DNA from 4 places in the Bacillus paramobilis genome. Region 3 is predicted to be linked to each of the others. Evidence: riboswitches for the same ligand, from Rfam matches in the RefSeq annotation. Region 3 holds a riboswitch; each other region holds the start of a gene.
The links. A riboswitch is a leader RNA that binds a small molecule or an ion and turns the genes downstream of it on or off. The one in region 3 is predicted to bind S-adenosylmethionine.

Region 1 (4,758 bases), 820 kb from region 3:
TTCTTAATTCAGTTATATTACGTTTAATTAATATTTATTTTATATTGATACACCTTTTGAAAAAATTCTTTTTTCTTGATTAAATTCCATTTTTCACTCTAAAATACAGCGGAACCCACCCACTTACCTACAATGTAACCAATATAAATAAGCAGAGCCCCTGTTAAAATATAAAAACAAGATTTAAAATACATACTCCTTTCAATCGCATCACCAATTTTATGAAACATGTTTGACATAAAGAAAACACCACCTTTTTATAATTATTAGAGTAAAACACACAGAGATATTATCAGAAAATAACTAATTAACACAATACTTATTGGAATAATAATAATAATAATAATAATAATAATAATAATAATATATAAAATAATAACATTGTTAGCAAAAAATTAAAATTTATGAAATGAATTACTTTGGAGTTAATATTTAGAATCCAAAAGGTTTATTAGGTAAAAAACACTTTATATTACCACTAATTATTTCTATTTAATAAAGTGAAACTTTAATCAGTGGGGGTTTTGTTCCTCCCCCACTGATTATTAGTTGAACCAATCGGACGTTTACGGACAGTTGATCTCCCACCTAACTTCTTTGCTCCAATTGAATTTTGAGGTGTGAGTTTTACTGTCCGTTAACGCGGGATAAATCAATTTAAGACATGAACTTTTAACGAAAAGAATTTGGGACTATTTTGCTCCGCAAAGATCACTTCAAACGCATGCACACCTGCATCTGGATAGCCTAAACTTAGTCATACGACCACGATTACTGTAACAAAGGTTTTCACTAGAAACGTATATCTTATTTAACTGACTCTACTTGTTTCTCTAATTCTCTTCCAAGGAATGTAGCAAGCTCAAGCATACCAAATTGATTCGCTACAGACTCTGCATCAGAATTATAGTTTGTGTTTGTATTAATATCATACGTATAAATTGTTCCATCCGCACTGCGAATAAATTCAATACCAGCAACGGTAATTTCATTTTCTTTCAAAAACTCTTTATATTGTTCAATAATTGGCTCGTGGAAGTCCGATATAATTTCAAATTTTGTTGGCGTCTCTTTCTTACTCTCTTCTCCTACTGGGCAAAAAGCATCTTGAATCGAGCATGCATCTGCTGGACAAAGTTCAAATCCTTCTGATGTATCTACCTTAACCGCATATACAAACTGGCCGCCTACAAACTCACAACGTGTAATATATGGTTCTGGTGCTTCAATATATTGCTGGATTAAAGTAATTCCATCAATGGGTTCTTCAAACGCCGGACCATCCAAATATTGTTCTAAAGCATCAATGGAATGAAACAGTTGAACACCAAGGCCTTTACCTGCACGGTTATGCTTTGTAATGAACGGTACTTCCCCTAATTCCTTTGCTGCTTTTACTATATGGTCACGGCCAACAGCACCAATTGTTTTCGGCACTTGTATCCCAAATTTTCTTAATGCTGCATATTGGTTTAATTTACTTACTTCAAGGCGTAATGCACGAGATCCGTTAAATACTGTGCGCCCGTATCCCTCTAGCCAAGCAAGCACCCCTTCAGTTAATTCAGGTGCATATCGATGCCCTCTCGTATGTGAAGAAGCACTCATACGGCTATAAAAAACACCTTGGGGAGGTTCTTGTTCTAACGGAAGTGTTCCTTCATTTAAAAGCCATTCCTCATATGGCAACTCCAGTTCTTCCAGCCTTTTCACTAAATGATCCGTCCATTCCTTATTCTCATGTAATATGTAAATTTTACTCATTTGTAATCAATTCCTTTCTTTTCGCTTCAACTAATGGCATCACTTTTTCAGAAAATCGTTTCATCTCTTCAAACTGTGGTGAAAATTGTAAAAGTAATAACGTAACACCTACTTTTTCAAAAGCAAGTATCCTTTCTGCAATTTGTTCTGGTGTTCCGATTAAATTAGGACGTAACCCGCGATTCGATACGGAATAATCATTGAGCTTCACTTGCTGTTCCAACTGCGATTTACTCACAAAGTCTTGGTAACTCGCGTAACCTAACGCATCATCTTTCATATCCGTTATGCGTTTCCATTCTTCTAACGCCTCTTCTTCTGTGTCACGACAAATGACGTAAGCCGCAAGCCCGAATGACTGCAATGGCTCCTCTGTAACTTTCTTTCTACGATTCTTCATATCTTCTATTTTCACAGATACTTCTTCCACTGTTCCCCCGTGCATTACATATGCATCCGCGTGATTTACAATGACCTCTTTTCCTCGTTCGCTCTCACCACCTGCATAAAGCTTAATGCCTTGTTTCTGCACAGGTTTTGGACTTAAATGTGTATCATGAAGCTCATAAAAGTTCCCTTTATAAGAAAACTCTTCTTCTTTCCAAAGCTCCTTCAAAATTGTTACAAATTCCTCTGTGCGATCATATCTTTCATCATGTGCGGTAAATACTCCGCCGTACTGTCTCGCTTCTTCTTCCCACCATGCTGAAACTACATTCAATGTAAAACGACCATTACTTAATTGATCGATATTCGCTGCCATTTTCGCTGTAACTGCTGGATTGTGGAATCCAGGTCTTACAGCTGTCATAATCTCTAATTTATCTGTCACTGCTGCAAGTGCTGCCGCAGTTGTCCACGCCTCTAAACTTGGTGCTGAAACACCTTTTATATCATTTAAATTTAATTCTGCAATCAGTGTTGTTGAAAAACCTAATTGTTCTGCCGCTTGCGCTGTTTGTTTTGCATACTCAAACGTAGGCGGCATAGATTCATCATCTACATTTCGAAGCCATCCCCCAAAAACCGGTAACCAAAAACCGTACTCCACTACCTATTCCCCCTTTATCTTTTAGCCATAAAAAAAGCTACTCTTATCGAAATAAGAGTAGCCTTCTTGACTAAGTGAACCGCTCTTATCTTTCAGGTGTTTTTTCACCTGCAGGATTTGGCACCTTTCGTCTAAAACGAGGTTGCCGAAGTTTCATAGGGCCCGTCCCTCCACTTCTCAACATAAGAATTGTTTGATTTTCATTTATTATAATCATCAGAATAATAAAAATCAATCCTTTAATACTTATTTTTCCGATATACATTAAATGATATATAAAAAATCATATTGTTATAGGGGTATTATGTTGTTTTACTTACGAATATATAAAGGGCTATGTTGTATCATGTCGAAAACATCATGTATAAACAAGTTGCTTTACTTTTATCTTAAAAATACAGCAAAAGAGGTGTTCGTAGCATGAAAAATAAACGATGCGAGAATTGTGGTTCTACTACATTTAAAGAAGGAAGAGTTGGATTTGCTTATCATGCATATGTTTGTGAAGATGATTCTAGTAGGCTCTTTTCAGTGGGAAAACGTTCCAAACTATTAACTACATTTTGTTTAGAGTGCGGTGAGGTGAAATCATTTAGAGTGGAGAAGCCGGAGATATTTGAAGAATAAAATACTAGAATCGAGATGTCCTTCATGTGGAAAAAAACCTAATTTTCTTGATAGATGTGGTTGTAGTTAATACAAATACCATTCCGGTGGAGGCTCTTTTTTTAAGTCAGGAATAAGCTTTTACTGCGGTACATATGAACATAAAACATCTGATTATAAAATAAAAAAAACGCTCATTTGAGCGTTTCATCTATATACCTAATAATTACTTTTTCTTCACTTTGATCTAATAACTCTTTATACTTCAATATTCCATCAGCCCCACGGCTCTCCATGCGTATATTGTATAACGTTTGTTGTACTAACCTTTGATTGTTCCGTTGAAACATTTACTCCATTTAATAGTATGACCGTAATTATTAATCCAATTGAACTGCTTATGATTCTTTTCATTTTAAAGCCCCTTTCTGAAAACCTTTTTCTTTTTCTTTATATCCTAAATAGAAGTATTCACTAGATTTTATTGAATTTCCTTCTTTATGATATTTAACCGCTAACTTTTCAGCATATTCCTGGACATATTGCCATAAACCTACTTCATTAAAGAAAGAAATTCCTTTAGAAATAGCTAACTCTAATTCTTCAGCAGAAACATTCTCATTCATTCCCTTTAGAATTTTAAAATGATGTTCATATTCTTTTTGTTCTAGTTCATTACAGATTACTAATCCTTTTTCAATTAAAGACGCTGCAAGCTTTGTTTTTCCTAACTTTAAATTCTCTCTTGCTTCCAAAAAAATCGCTCTAAAGTGATTCGGGATTTTTTGTGATACTTCTGATAAATAACGAAGTGCTAAATCAGATAGGTTTTGTTCTGCATACATAACCCCTAAACTATGTCGAACTCGTAACATTAACTCCTCTTCATTTTGCTTTTTCAAAATATCCAGAGACGACATAAAATAAACTTCTGCCTGCTCAAATTCATTTAGCTTTACACATGCTAACCCGAGAACATTGTCACATGCTGCGACCTTCCTACTATACCCGTACAGCCCTTCAAATGTATTTCTTGCTCTGGTTGCATATTGAATGACTAAAATAGGCTGGCAAACATGATAATAGTAGCTGGATAGCTTAAAGTTAAATTCTGCTTTTTCGATTGGATCCTGAATATTTTCCAACAAAGATTCCGCTATTCCATAATGCCTTTCAGCCACTTTAAAATCACCGTTTACCGTAGCATGAGAAGCCTTAAAGAAATGGTAATAATATAATAAAGATTGATCTGATGGCGCTTCATCTAACTTCATTTTTCTTAGATCATTCTTAGATATGTCAGATTGATGGGGATAAAACTCTGCACTCAACATTTT
Region 2 (4,758 bases), 1.3 Mb from region 3:
TGGGTTTTGTTTTTGTCAAGAAAATTATTTGCGTTCGGGCAAACTTATTTTGTTGTCAGATTTAAAATTTTGATTTATGATTTTTAACAGGGACAAAATGTAGTGAATTGTCGAATAATATGTAATACTCTTAATTTCAAGTTTTATAGAGATAGAATGAGAGATAGAGTGACACATCGAAGAGGGGGTTACAACAAATATGAAAAGAATAGGACTTGCATGGCAAATATTAATAGGACTTGCGCTAGGTATTGCAGTTGGGGCGATTTTCTTTGGCAATCCGGCAGTGGTGAGTTACTTACAACCAATTGGTGATATTTTCATCCGATTAATTAAAATGATCGTTGTACCGATTGTTGTAGCAAGTATTGTTGTTGGGGTTGCTGGTGTTGGCGATGTTAAAAAATTAGGCCGACTAGGCGGAAAAACAATTATTTACTTTGAAATTATTACAACAATTGCAATTATTGTCGGTCTATTGATTGCGAATATTTTCCAACCAGGAAAAGGCGTAAACATGGAGCAGTTAACAAAGACAGATATTTCAAAATATACACATACGACAGAGCAAGTACAAAGTCATTCATTTGCAGATACATTTGTAAATATTGTTCCAACGAACATTATGAAGTCATTAGCTGACGGAGATATGCTTGCTATTATCTTCTTCTCTGTATTATTTGGTTTAGGTGTAGCGGCAATTGGTGAAAGAGGAAGACCGGTTCTTCAATTTTTCCAAGGTGTAGCTGATGCAATGTTTTACGTAACAAACCAAGTTATGAAATTTGCACCATTTGGTGTGTTTGCACTAATTGGAGTTACAGTTTCTACATTTGGTCTTTCTTCATTAATTCCATTAGGGAAATTATTAATTGTAGTATATGGAGCAATGATTTTCTTCGTTGTAGTCGTATTAGGAATTACAGCGAAAATATTTGGAATTAACATTTTCCAATTCTTTAAGATTTTAAAAGACGAATTGATCTTAGCATACTCTACAGCAAGTTCAGAAACAGTTTTACCGAAAATCATGGAGAAAATGGAGAAGTTCGGTTGTCCGAAGGCAATTACATCTTTCGTTATTCCGACAGGTTATTCATTTAACTTAGATGGATCAACTTTATATCAAGCAATTGCGGCTATTTTCTTAGCGCAAATGTACGGTATTGATTTATCCATTACACAACAAATTACATTATTACTTGTATTAATGCTTACATCAAAAGGTATTGCGGGTGTACCTGGCGTATCATTCGTTGTATTATTAGCGACACTTGGTACAGTAGGTATTCCAGCTGAAGGTTTAGCCTTCATCGCTGGTATTGACCGTATTTTAGATATGGCTCGTACAGCAGTTAACGTTGTAGGTAACTCTTTAGCGGCTGTAGTTATGTCTAAGTGGGAAGGTCAGTATGACGCTGAAAAAGGACAGGCCTATTTGAAAGAGATTTCTAATAAGCAAGCAGCTTAATTATAATTTGAACAAGCTCTCACATAATATGTGGGGGCTTTTCTATATAGAAGGGAAGCGGACGTAATGAAACGTAAATATGGTGACGGTTCTTCGTGGAAGCGACTAATAGAGAAAGATTATACAGTTAAGCAAATAGAAGAAGGAATGCTAGGAATACTGGAAATAAAAAAGGTGAAAGAACCTAGTTGTAAAGAATATGATGGTAAGGAACTTTGTATTGCAGGGAATCAGTTTACGTGGATTCAATATTTCATAGACGGGAAAAACTTTGCGATTACAGCTATGTTAGATGATCAGAAAAAATTAGTGCAATATTATATTGATGTGGCGAAAGAATATGAAATAGACGATCGTGGTTTACCTTATTTTGATGATTTATATTTAGATGTAGTGTTATTACCGAACGGTAAAATGTATATATTGGATGAAGATGAGTTAGAGGATGCTTATAAAAGTGGCGATGTTACAAAAGAAGAGTATGAGTTAGCTTGGTGCACTACGAAATGGATAATAGCTGCAATAAAAAATAGTGAATTTTATTGGATTTCAATATTGGAAGAAGAAATCAAAAAGTTAAAATGATTGTTGTATTCAAATTTTTGCATAATTACCAAAAAAATCTATACAAAAAATAATTGACTTTTGTTTTGTAAGCGAGTAAAGTTAGGGAAGAAATTATTATTAAAAAATAAATATGAAACCTTCTTATAAAGAGAGGCGGAGGGACTGGCCCTACGATGCCTCGGCAGCGGACTCGATTTCAGAGTGCTGTGCCAAATCCAGCAAGCATGTGCTTGAAAGATGAGAAGAGCGTTTCTTATAGATGTATAAGACCTCTTCTCATTGGAAGAGGTCTTTTGTTATTCATTAGAAAAAGGTTGAAACTAGGGAGAGATGGTACTTTGAAAGAAACGAGAGGAAATGGTTTGGCTTTATTACCACTGGGGATATTTTTGGCGCTATTTATTGGTTCTGGAATTATTACAGGTGATTTCTATAAATTGCCGATACTTGTAGCAATTTCAATTGCTGTAGGGGTCGCTTTAGCAATGAATCGTAAAGAAAGCTTTAATGTAAAAGTAGAACGATTTGCTAAAGGTGCAGGGAACCCAGATATTATGATTATGGTTCTAATATTTGTGCTTGCAGGAGCATTTTCTGAAACAGCAAAAGGGATGGGCGGCGTTGATTCTACAGTTAACTTAGCGTTATCCATTTTGCCGCAAGGATTTATCGTAGCTGGAATTTTTGTTATAGGGGCATTTATTTCATTAGCGATGGGAACTTCAATGGGAACGATTGCTGCATTAGCACCAATTGCTGTAGGGATTAGTGGGCAAACTGATATCTCCATTGCACTTACGATGGCTACTGTTGTTGGTGGAGCGATGTTTGGTGATAATTTATCATTTATTTCAGATACAACAATCGCAGCTGTACGTTCGCAAGGAACAGAAATGAAAGATAAGTTTAAAACGAACTTTTTAATTGTATTACCAGCAGCGGTTATTACAATTGTACTATTAGTAATCGTTACCTTAGGAAGTGATACGCAGATTAAAGCGCATAGCTTTGACTGGATAAAGATTTTACCGTATGCAGGAGTACTTATTACAGCGTTACTTGGCTGGAATGTACTTATCGTGTTAACTGGTGGGACAGTACTATCAGGCGTTATCGGTCTTTTAGATGGAAGTTACACGTTAGAGAGTTTCTTTAAAAGTGTAACGACTGGAATGGGCGGTATGATGGAGTTAGTATTACTTGCTATTTTAATTGGCGGTATGGTCGAACTGATTCAATATAATGGTGGCATTCAATATTTAATGAATATTTTAACGCGTAACATTCGTTCGAAAAAAGGAGCAGAGTTCGGTATCGCTGGCTTAGTAAGTATGACGAATATGTGTACAGCAAATAATACGATTTCTATTATCTTTACAGGTCCGCTTGCGAAAAACATTGCAGATCAGTATGAAATTGATCCTCGTAAATCAGCGAGTGTATTAGATCTTTTCTCATGCTGTGTGCAAGGGTTAATCCCGTATGGTGCTCAAATGTTAACAGCAGCAGGGTTTGCGGCGTTATCTCCGATTGAATTGTTACCATATGCGTTTTATCCAATCTTAGTTGGAGTATGTGGAATCATTTCTATATTAATTGGTTTCCCGAGGTTTTCTAAAGTGGCGGGAAAGAAAGAATATCATAAAACAGCATAATGAAAAATGAAGTTTATGCATAGCAATGAAAGCCGTACAGAGAGTATTCTCTGTACGGCTTTTTATGTGCAATAAAAGAGTGAAACATCCTATCCAATCGTAGTTTTTGCACAAGGCTGAATGCGACTCGGTCTTAAGTCTGAGTTAAAAACGGTTCTTAAGCTCGTTATGGAAAGATGAAAAAATAGTTAAGATAAGAGTATCAAATCGAAGGGAGGCAAGCACAAGATGAAACAATTTCTAGCGTTTATCGCGGCTGGTATTTTAGCTTTAATTGCTCTTGGCAGTCTTGCTGGTATTATAGGGTTCGCAATTGGAGCAGGAGTTGTGTACTGGAGCTATAAATCATTTGTGCGAGCACAATCATTTTTTGGAAAGTTAGCTTGGGGTATTGTTGGTTTGATCGGCTTGTCCATCGCCCTTTCTCATTCCCCAGCACTAATCGGTATCGCAGCATTAGTAGTTTTATACTACGGATATCGTGAGTGGAAAAAAGAAAAAAATGTAGTTGTTGATTCTGCACCAGAAAGTTCTAAACCATATAGCAACTTTGAAGATGAGTGGAACAAGTTAATGAAAAACTAATAAAAATCAAATCAAATTTATAAAGTAGAAGAGAGGAAGATTATAATGAAACAATCTTTATTCGGACGTGTACGCGATGCAATTTTAGCAGATTTTCATAATGTGTTAGATGAGAAAGAAAGAAAAAATCCAATCGCTATGTTAAACCAATATTTACGCGATAGTGAGCGTGAAACAACAAAAATTGAGAAGTTAATTCAGCGTCATAAAACATTAAAATCTAATTTCGCTCGTGAGCTTGAGCAAGCGCGTTATTTCGTTAATAAAAGATCAAAACAGGCTATCATCGCTCAAGAAGCAGGCGAATTACAGTTACACGAACGTGCATTAGAAGAAGTAGCTTATTATGAAGGGCAAGTAACTCGATTAGAAGGAATGTATGCTGGTGTTGTAGAGCAAATCGATGAGTTAGAGCGTCGTCTTTCTGACATGAAAAATAAATTAAAAGAAATGCACGCAAAGCGCATGGAACTAATGGCA
Region 3 (4,758 bases):
AATGCTGGCTCTCCTGAAGCATTCCCTATAAAGGAGAGAGTTACAATTTCACCGGTAGTTTGTAGTTCTTTTTGTACTTCTTCTGGAATCTTCGCTGCAAATGCACTATTTACGAATTTCTTCGTTGTTACATGTTGTGGATTTGTAAATATATCCTTCACAGTCCCGCTTTCAACCACTGCTCCATGTTCCATGACAGCAACTCGGTCACATATACGCTGGATGACATTCATTTCATGTGTAATTAATAAAATTGTAATCCCGATTTCTTCATTAATCTTTAGTAATAGGTCAAGAATAGAATCCGTTGTTTCTGGGTCTAAAGCACTCGTTGCTTCGTCGCTTAATAACACTTCAGGTTCATGTGATAGTGCACGTGCAATGGCAACACGCTGCTTCTGGCCACCAGAAAGTTCACTCGGATAGGCATCTTTTCGATTAAAAAGATCGACAATACGTAAATACTTTTCTACCCTTTTTTCAATTTCATTTTTGGAAAGACCAGATAGACGTAACGGTAATGCGATATTTTCATAAACTGTCACAGTTTTAAGTAAATTGAACCCTTGGAAAATCATCCCGATTTTTTGTCTCGATTTTGCTAGTTCTTTTGCTGATAAAGTTGTTAAGTCTTGGCCGTTTACAATGATATTTCCTGTCGTTGGTTTTTCTAATAAATTTACACATCGAATTAATGTACTTTTACCAGCGCCACTATATCCAATGATTCCAAATACTTCGCCCTTTTTTACTTGAAGGGAAGTAGACTTAAGAGCTTCTACATTCCCTTTTTTTGTTGTAAATACTTTGGATACATTTTTTAATTCAATCATTATCGTCAGCTCCTACCAAGACGGTAAAACAGAACCATCAAATTTTTTCTCGATAAATTCTTTTACTTCTTTAGATTGATAAGCTTTCTTTAATTTATTTACAACAGCATCATCTTTATTTTCAGTGCGAACAACGACCCAGTTCACATATGGTGAATCTTTACCTTCGCGGAAAATGGAGTCTTTTGCTGGGCTTAATTTTGCACCTAATGCAAAGTTTGTATTAATTGCAGCTGCTTTCACTTCACCTAGCTGTGTTGGTAATTGAGATGCCTCTAATTCAACAATCTTTAAATTTTTCGGATTTTCAATGACATCTTTCGCAGTCGCTTTTTCTGTCGCCTTTGGATCCACTTTTAAAACTCCTGCTTTTTCAAATAGCTTTAAAGCTCGAAGTTCATTCGTTGGATCATTTGGTACAGCGATTGCGTCGCCCTCTTTTAAGTCTTTTACATCCTTTAAGCTTTTAGAATATACGCCCATAGGGAATGTTACTGTTGAAAATACTTCCGTTAATTTCATATTGCGCTCAGCTTTAAATACGTCTAAATATGATTTCGTTTGATAGCTATTTATATCGAGGCTTTTTTCATCTAAGGATACGTTTGGTGCTACATAATCATTAAATACCTTTACATCGATTTCGAGTCCGTCTTTTGCTGCCACTTCTTTTACCTTTTCAAAAATTTGTTCATGCGGTCCGCCAGTTACACCGACAGTAATCTTTTTCTCATCTAATGCTTTTACCTCTTTATCAGAATTAGCACCACATGCACCTAGCAATAATACCGCTCCACTTACAATGCTTAATAATACTTTTTTCATCTATAATTCCCCCTCCATATACGTTCCAAAATAAAAAGCACCTCTCAAAATAAGAGAGGTGCCGAATAGACAAAATAGGATCCTCTCTTATCTTCCAAAACGAAAAATCGTTTTGCAGGAATTAGCACCTTAGCTTATACGTCATAAGCTCGGTTGCCGGGCATCATCGGGCCAGTCCCTCCGCCACTCTTGATAAGAGTTTGTGTATGTAGTTTTTTAATATGGTACTAATAGTAAATCTTACAAAAAGAATTGTCAACGTTATTTTCTGAATATATTTTATTTTAAGGTAATCGAAACGTTACCTTTCTTATGTCCCTTTTCCACATACATATGAGCTTCAGAAATTTCTTCTAATCGGTAGGTTCTATCAATAACAGGTTTTAAATGTTCTGTTTCAGTTAGTTCTTTTAGTAGAATCATATCCTCTTTACTTACCTTTGCCATCATTCCATTCACAGATACATATTTTCCATTGGGTGTTAATGTATTTGTACAAAGGGATTTTTTATACTTCCCAACTGCATCAAATATAATATCGTAGCGTTCGCCCCGTTTAGTAAAATCTTCTTTCGTATAATCAATTACTTTATCAGCTCCTAAAGATTGAACAAGTTCAAAATTTGAATTACTACAAACAGCCGTAACGGTCGCACCTAAATATTTAGCAAGTTGTACAGCAGCTGTTCCTACTGATCCGGAGGCACCATATATGAGCACTTGTTGCCCTTTTTTTATACGACCCTTTCTCAGAAAATGTAATGCTGAAGTTCCACCAAAAGGAATAACTGCAGCTTCTTCATACGTCACATTGGTAGGTTTTAATGCTATTAATCCACTTTCATGTACGCATGTGTACTCGGCATAACCACCGAGGTTTAGTTCTGTTAATGCAAAAATTGGATCACCTTTTTTAAATTGAGTTACATCTGTTCCTATTTCTTCGATTTCACCGGATAACTCTACGCCGAGTATAGGTTTTCTTGGTTTTCTGAAACCTAATATGATCCGCATAGGAATCCAAAATAAGAGGGGACTATTAAAACCGCGTATTCTACAATCTCCAGTTGATACACTTGTTGCGTGAATTTTAATTAATACTTCGTTCTTTTTAGGTATAGGTTTCTCTATATTTTGAAGTTGAAGAACGTTAGGTGGTCCATACTTTGTGCAAATAATTGCTTTCATAATGACCTCCTGAATTTAGTTGTTGTTATTTACATCATATTTAAAATCTTCATTAAACATGTCGCTATATAGCGAATATAGATTAAAAATTGTATAGATTTCATAGGAAAAGAGGTGATATTATTTTGGAAAAGGGGGCGACATTATGAAAAAAATTATTTTTATTTCGAGTTTAGTGTTTGCAATCAGTCTAGGGGTAGGATGTAGTAATGAGAAAACAACAAAGACGAATGAACCGAAAAAAGAATCAGTTCAAAAAGAAAAAGAATTAGCGGCGAAGGATGTTTTCAAGAAAACGAACGAAGCTTTTAAAAATGAAGAGCATGTAACGATGACATATGGTGTAGGAGTAAAAGCTGAGGGAACAGAGATGGATATATTAAAGGCTAAGATGCAATTAGAGCCAAAGACAAAGAATTCTCGTTCTGAAATGAATATTTCTGGTACAAATGTTGTAGTGTATACTGTGGATGGTAAAGTTGCTGGTGAGGTGAAAAACCCTAATACAGGAGAAGTTATAACTGTACCAGAGGAGCAATTAAACGCTGGTGGAATGAAAGCGACTCAAGATATTATAGATAAGTTAGAAGTACCGGAAGTAGTTTTAGATAAAATGAAGATGGAGAAAAGCGGAGATAAATATAAACTGAAATTTACATTAAAAGGGCAAGAAACAGAAAGTATGTTAACTAGCATGGATGAAACGCAGAAGAAAATGTTACAAGCACAAAATGCGAAGATAGAAGAAGTGGATGCAGAATATATCATTACAAAAGATTTTAAATATGAATCAGCAAAGATAGACATGGTTATGAGTAGTAACGGCAAGGATAAAGCACATATTATTACGAACGCAAAATATACGTCGTACGAAAAGTTTGACCCAATACAATTGCCAGCAGTAAAGTAACAGTTTTGATGAGGAGGGACCTAAAATAAGGTGCCCTCTTTTTTGTATACTTTCTTCATAGGAAAATAGGTACAATATGAAGAGGAAAAGATGTAGAAGAGGAGAGTGTCATTTGAAAAAAAGAAAGATAGCGGTGGTCATTTTAGCTTATACAGTTTTACTTACGACATCTATAAATACATATAAGGAGCAACTAGATCATCCTATTATGAGCGATGTAGGAAAGTTGCTTCCAACGAAAATTAAAGGTGTTGAAAATGCTGAGGATGAACGTTCATTAAAACAGGTTGTGCAAGATGCAAATACTTCCGGAGAGAAAATTTCCATTGCAGGTATGCAACATAGCCAAGGAGGACAGACGTATTATCCGAACGGCACGATGCTTGATATGAAGGGGTATAATAAAATATTAGAATTTGATCCAGAGAAGAAGAGGATTAAGGTGCAAAGCGGTGTCACATGGAATGGCATTCAAAAGAAAATCAATCCCTATGGTCTTGCGGTTCAAGTCATGCAATCTCAAAATATTTTTACTGTCGGTGGTTCATTAAGTGTAAATGTACATGGGCGTGATATTCGTCATGAAGCATTGATTGATACAGTAGATTCGTTCAGATTGTTAATGGCAGATGGCACGGTGCGTAATGTAAGTAGAGAAGAAAATGCTGATTTGTTTCCGTATGTAATTGGGGGATACGGATTATTTGGTGTGATTTTAGATGTGACATTAAAGCTAACTGATGATGAATTATATGAAATGCACACGAGAATGATAGATTATAAAGAATACACGTCTTATTTCAAAGATAAAGTGAAGAGAGAAGAAAATGTTCGTATGCACTTAGCCCGTATTTCTGTTGCCCCCAATTCATTTTTAAAAGAGATGTATGTGACAGATTATACATTGGCGGAAAATCAAAATATGAGGGAAGAGTACAGTAAATTAAAAGAAGAAAATATTATAGCTGTACCGAAATTTTTACTCGGTTTATCACGCTATAG
Region 4 (4,758 bases), 2.1 Mb from region 3:
ATCACCTTGTTTCATTTCATTAACTCTTATCAGTATAGAGATGGAAAAAACTTTCGTCAATTTATATAAGGAAGGGGGGCCCCTTCCTTTATATATTTTTTATTTTCGAAATTAAAATCCGTCTTCTAATGCTGAAAATGGAATGTTTAGTCTATTTTCTATTGTACGTAAACGTTGGTTTAAGCGGTTTAATCTACGTGTATGACGCTCAACCGTGTTTTCTAATTGACGTACTCTTTGCTCAAGCTCATTTACTCGTCTTTCTAGTTGACGGTTTCCAGCACCAGGAAAAGAGATTGGAAGTTGGAATTGTCGAGTTTGATCATATGGATTAACTTGATCTGTTGGATCTATATATTGTTGGTATTGTGCTTGTAAATCATATTGAGGTTGATAAACATTTTGGTTATATGGATCGTATGGATTGTAGGGGTACATAAAAACATCCTCCATTTCTTTAAAATAGGTTAATTCACCATAATGTATGTGTAAAAGCGGAGTGTGGCACGGCAAATACCTATTTATGTTCACAGGATGTTTCTTTATAAATAAGAATATGGAGTTTTTACATTTGTATTCTGTTCGTTTTATGGTATATACTGGATAATGGGGAGAGGTTACGTAAAGGTTACAATTCTATCAAACTCAAACTTTTATGTAAATATGTATAGACATTTGGAAAAGAAAAGAGTAATTTATATAGAGTAAAAAATAACTTGTAACATTTTATAAATATATTGTAAAATGATTGTAACAAAACATACATAAAAATGAAATAATACATAAAAGTAATATTGGGAAAAAGGGGAGAGTCTATTGTTCCGTAAAGTAAAGGGTATATTAGTTGGGGTGTTATGTGTAGCTGTAGTGAGTGGCTGTGGTACAAAAGTCAGTGATGTTGCATTAGTAAGTGATATTGGTGGCCACACGGTAGAGGCTAAAGCAGAAGTACAGGATTCTATTAGTTTAGTAGATGGTCGCACAGGTACGGAAGTGAAAAAGCTAGATTTATCGAGTCTAGGCTATTTTGAAGACGAAGCGAAATTTAAAAAATCGGTAACGAAGGTTGCTAGCGAGGTTGGGAAAAGCGTTGACAAAAAGATGGTTCCTTCACGCGTAGCACCTGATGGAAGTTGGCAAGAAGGAAAACCTGCTTATGAGTTAATGGAAAAAGAATTAGTAGATAAATTATTAAACGTTGGTATGTGGGATTCTTCATATCAATTACCTATTGTTGAGAAAAAGCCTACTGCAACATTAAGTGATGCGCAAGGAAGTGGCACGGTAATTGGTAGATACGAAACGAATTTAGGTGGCTCAGCAGGTGGCCGTATTGAGAATATTCGTTTGTCAGCAGCGAGCATAAATGGAGTTGTATTAGCGAAAGGAGACCGTTTCTCTTTCAATGCATTAATAGGTGATACAACGCCAGATAAAGGATACCAATTAGGAAAAGAAATTGTAGATGGTAAATTAGTAGATGGCTACGGCGGTGGTGTTTGTCAAACATCATCAACTTTATACAATGCAGCAGATCAAGCTGGTTTGAAGATGGTAGAGAGAACAACGCATTCTAAAACGGTAGGATACGTTCCACAAGGAAGAGACGCTACAATTGCATATCCATACTTAGACTTAGTGTTTGAAAACACGAATGATGCACCTGTGAAACTTTATATGGGCATTCAGGGCGGAAAGTTAGTTGCTGAAGTACATAAAATGAGATAAGAATAATTAATCTATAAAAAAGCCATTATTTCTATTCTTAATAGAAATAATGGCTTTTTTTGTGCAATTTATCCAGTGTAAATTATATTCCTTAAGACTGGCTGAATGTGAGGAATAAGCTATTCGAAAAAGTATTGAATTTAATTCTTAGTTTTCCTATTGACATTATATATAATTAACTGTATTCTTCATATTAACAACTAAATAAATGGAAATATTTATTAGTTTTCTTATCAAGAGAGATGGAGGGACTGGCCCGATGAAATCTCAGCAACAGGCTACAAAAGTACTGTGCTAATTCCAGCAAACGTATAATGCGTTTGGAAGATGAGGGGAAATGGATTAACATTCAACTCTTCTTATATATGTAAGAAGAGTTTTTTGTTTAGAGAGGGGGGATAGAGTGAAGTTTGATGTAACGTATTTTTTAGAAAGTTTTCCGCAATTATTTAAGTATGTATACATAACTTTAGGGATTACTTTAGTTTCAATGATTATTTCTTTTGTTATAGGGATTGGCTTGGCGATTGTAACGAAGAACAAAACAAAATTTTTATATCCTATTGTAAGGGTGTATATTTCTTTCTTTAGAGGAACGCCGCTATTAGTTCAATTGTTTGTGTTGTATTTCGGATTACCACAAATCTTTCCGACATTTACAGTGCTTACAGCTATGCAAGCAACTTTAATTGGCCTAAGTTTAAATAATGCTGCTTATTTATCAGAAATTATTCGAGGTTCATTAAATGCTGTGGAATCGGGGCAAATGGATGCTTGTTTATCAGTTGGAATGACAAAGGCGCAAGCGATGCGACAAATTATTTTCCCGCAAGCTATTCGTGTAGCGGTACCGTCACTTGGAAATAATTTTGTCGGATTGTTAAAAGAATCTTCGTTATCTTTTGCTCTTGGGGTGGCTGAAATTTTAGCGCAAGCGAAAATGCTAGCGGCACAATCGTATCGTTATATGGAAAGTTATTTAGCGGTAGCAATAGTATATTGGATTATTACAATCGTAATTAGTTGGGGACAGAAAAAGTTAGAAAAGAAACTTGATGCACCGTATTTGTAACAGGAATGAGGTGATATGTGTGATTGAGATAAGTGATTTGTATAAATCTTACAAAAGTAATGAAGTATTAAAAGGAATCTCACTTACTGTAAATAAAGGAGAAGTGGTAGTCATTATTGGACCTTCTGGTTCAGGTAAATCGACATTATTAAGATGTTTAAATTTATTAGAACAACCAGAGGATGGAAGTATTAGAATTGAAGATTTAGAGATTCATGCGAAAAAACTTTATAAAAAAGAAATAATACAATTACGTCAAAAAACGGCTATGGTTTTTCAAAACTATAATTTATTTAAAAATAAAACAGCATTACAAAATATTACAACAGCATTAACGGTTGTACAGAAAAAAAGTGAAGAAGAGGCAAAGAGAATAGCGAGAGAAATATTAAAACAAGTAGGCTTAGCTGATAAAGAAAGTTTTTATCCAACAATGTTATCGGGAGGGCAACAGCAAAGGATAGGGATTGCTAGGGCAATGGCTTTAAATCCCGCGGTTTTATTGTTTGATGAACCGACTTCTGCACTTGACCCAGAATTGGTGAATGAGGTATTGCAAGTTATTAAAGACTTGGCAAGACAGCATATAACGATGGTTGTTGTTACACATGAAATGAATTTTGCAAAAGACGTGGCAGATCGCGTTATTTTTATGGCTGATGGAATTATTATAGAGCAGGGGACGCCGAAAGAGATTTTCCGAAACCCGCAAAATGAACGTACGAAAAAGTTTTTACGGCAATTAAATGCTTCTGAAGAAGGCAATCATTTCGTTATTTAGGAGGAAGAGCTATGAAAAAATCATCATTATTATTAACACTAGCATTAACAGTATCAGTTGGAGTTTTGTCTGCTTGTGGTTCGGATACAGCAAGTAAAAAGACAGATGAAAAAGTAGTGAAAGTTGGGACTTCTGCAGGGCGTAGTCCATTTATATTTAAAGAAGGCGAGAACGTAAAAGGTTTTGATGCTGAAATTATTGAAGCGGCTGCTAAAAAAGCTGGGTATAAAGTAGAATGGAATGTTTCTGATTTTGAGGGGTTATTCGGTTTATTAGATTCAGGTCGTATTGATACAATTGCAAATGAACTATCAGTCTCTCCGGAAAGGAAAAAGAAATATGATTTTTCAATTCCATACGTGTACTCAGGCTCTGTTTTTGCGGTGAAGAAGGATAACCATACAATCAAATCGTTAGAAGATCTAAAAGGTAAGACTGTAGGTGTTGGACTTGGTACAGCAGGAGAGCAGGAGTTAAAAGCACTAAATAAAAATAATGCTTTTACAATTAAGACATTCTCAGAAGATCCGACAGCCGAATTGAATGAAGTAGGACTTGGACGTGTCGATGCTTATTATAATGATAAAGTTCAAGTAGAAACGACAATTACAAAAGCAAAACTAGATAATGTTAAAGTCGGATTTGGTCCACTTGAATGGGGAGAGATTGCATTTCCATTTGCTAAAAAGAGCGAAAAGTTGGAAAATATAAATAAAGCGTTAAAAGAGTTAGAGCAAGATGGCACATTAAGTGAGATATCGAAAAAATGGCTAAAAGTTGATGCTACGAAAAAACAAAATTAAGGTGTATTCGTTGAATGGGGCTATCACCTATCAATTAATATAAAAAAATAAAGGGAACTAGAGAGGGAGTTATTCATGGTACAAATTCATCCGAAAACACGTATTGGTCATGTTGAATTTAAAGTGCAAGATTTAGAGCGCCAAATTGCTTTTTATGAGAATGTAGTAGGCTTAGAAGTAATTAAACAGGAGGCGAATAAAGCATATTTATCAGGAAAAGGTGGAAAGAGCACGTTACTTGTTCTTGAAAAGTTAGAGGACGGGATTCTGCAAGAGCCGCGTACGACTGGCATATATCATGTAGCCTTTTTAGTTCCGACTCGTGAAGCATTTGCATCGGCATTATTTGGGGTGATTCGTAATAAGAATGTAAT

Region 1: another riboswitch for S-adenosylmethionine. It lies ahead of AABL52_RS22070 (LLM class flavin-dependent oxidoreductase); the one in region 3 lies ahead of AABL52_RS26065 (MetQ/NlpA family ABC transporter substrate-binding protein).
Region 2: another riboswitch for S-adenosylmethionine. It lies ahead of AABL52_RS19695 (Na+/H+ antiporter NhaC family protein); the one in region 3 lies ahead of AABL52_RS26065 (MetQ/NlpA family ABC transporter substrate-binding protein).
Region 4: another riboswitch for S-adenosylmethionine. It lies ahead of AABL52_RS09975 (amino acid ABC transporter permease); the one in region 3 lies ahead of AABL52_RS26065 (MetQ/NlpA family ABC transporter substrate-binding protein).

What each region holds. Positions count from the first base shown of each region.
Region 1 is NZ_CP151108.1:4,292,248-4,297,005, forward strand. Features, by position in the region: gene AABL52_RS22060 (hypothetical protein) at 99-239, opposite strand; gene AABL52_RS22065 (ATP-grasp domain-containing protein) at 808-1,764, opposite strand; gene AABL52_RS22070 (LLM class flavin-dependent oxidoreductase) at 1,757-2,815, opposite strand; SAM riboswitch class I at 2,898-3,004, opposite strand; gene AABL52_RS22075 (hypothetical protein) at 3,236-3,442, shown strand; gene AABL52_RS22080 (Phr family secreted Rap phosphatase inhibitor) at 3,698-3,835, opposite strand; gene AABL52_RS22085 (tetratricopeptide repeat protein) at 3,832-4,758, opposite strand, start outside.
Region 2 is NZ_CP151108.1:3,858,628-3,863,385, reverse strand. Features, by position in the region: gene gltP (glutamate/aspartate:proton symporter GltP) at 200-1,471, shown strand; gene AABL52_RS19700 (DUF402 domain-containing protein) at 1,538-2,056, shown strand; SAM riboswitch class I at 2,177-2,282, shown strand; gene AABL52_RS19695 (Na+/H+ antiporter NhaC family protein) at 2,377-3,693, shown strand; gene AABL52_RS19690 (hypothetical protein) at 3,922-4,278, shown strand; gene AABL52_RS19685 (PspA/IM30 family protein) at 4,324-4,758, shown strand, end outside.
Region 3 is NZ_CP151108.1:5,109,503-5,114,260, reverse strand. Features, by position in the region: gene AABL52_RS26070 (methionine ABC transporter ATP-binding protein) at 1-833, opposite strand, end outside; gene AABL52_RS26065 (MetQ/NlpA family ABC transporter substrate-binding protein) at 846-1,658, opposite strand; SAM riboswitch class I at 1,743-1,857, opposite strand; gene AABL52_RS26060 (NAD(P)-dependent alcohol dehydrogenase) at 1,938-2,846, opposite strand; gene AABL52_RS26055 (hypothetical protein) at 2,992-3,756, shown strand; gene AABL52_RS26050 (FAD-binding oxidoreductase) at 3,869-4,758, shown strand, end outside.
Region 4 is NZ_CP151108.1:1,930,949-1,935,706, forward strand. Features, by position in the region: gene AABL52_RS09965 (hypothetical protein) at 112-453, opposite strand; gene AABL52_RS09970 (VanW family protein) at 817-1,728, shown strand; SAM riboswitch class I at 1,956-2,062, shown strand; gene AABL52_RS09975 (amino acid ABC transporter permease) at 2,132-2,800, shown strand; gene AABL52_RS09980 (amino acid ABC transporter ATP-binding protein) at 2,820-3,581, shown strand; gene AABL52_RS09985 (amino acid ABC transporter substrate-binding protein) at 3,593-4,384, shown strand; gene AABL52_RS09990 (VOC family protein) at 4,460-4,758, shown strand, end outside.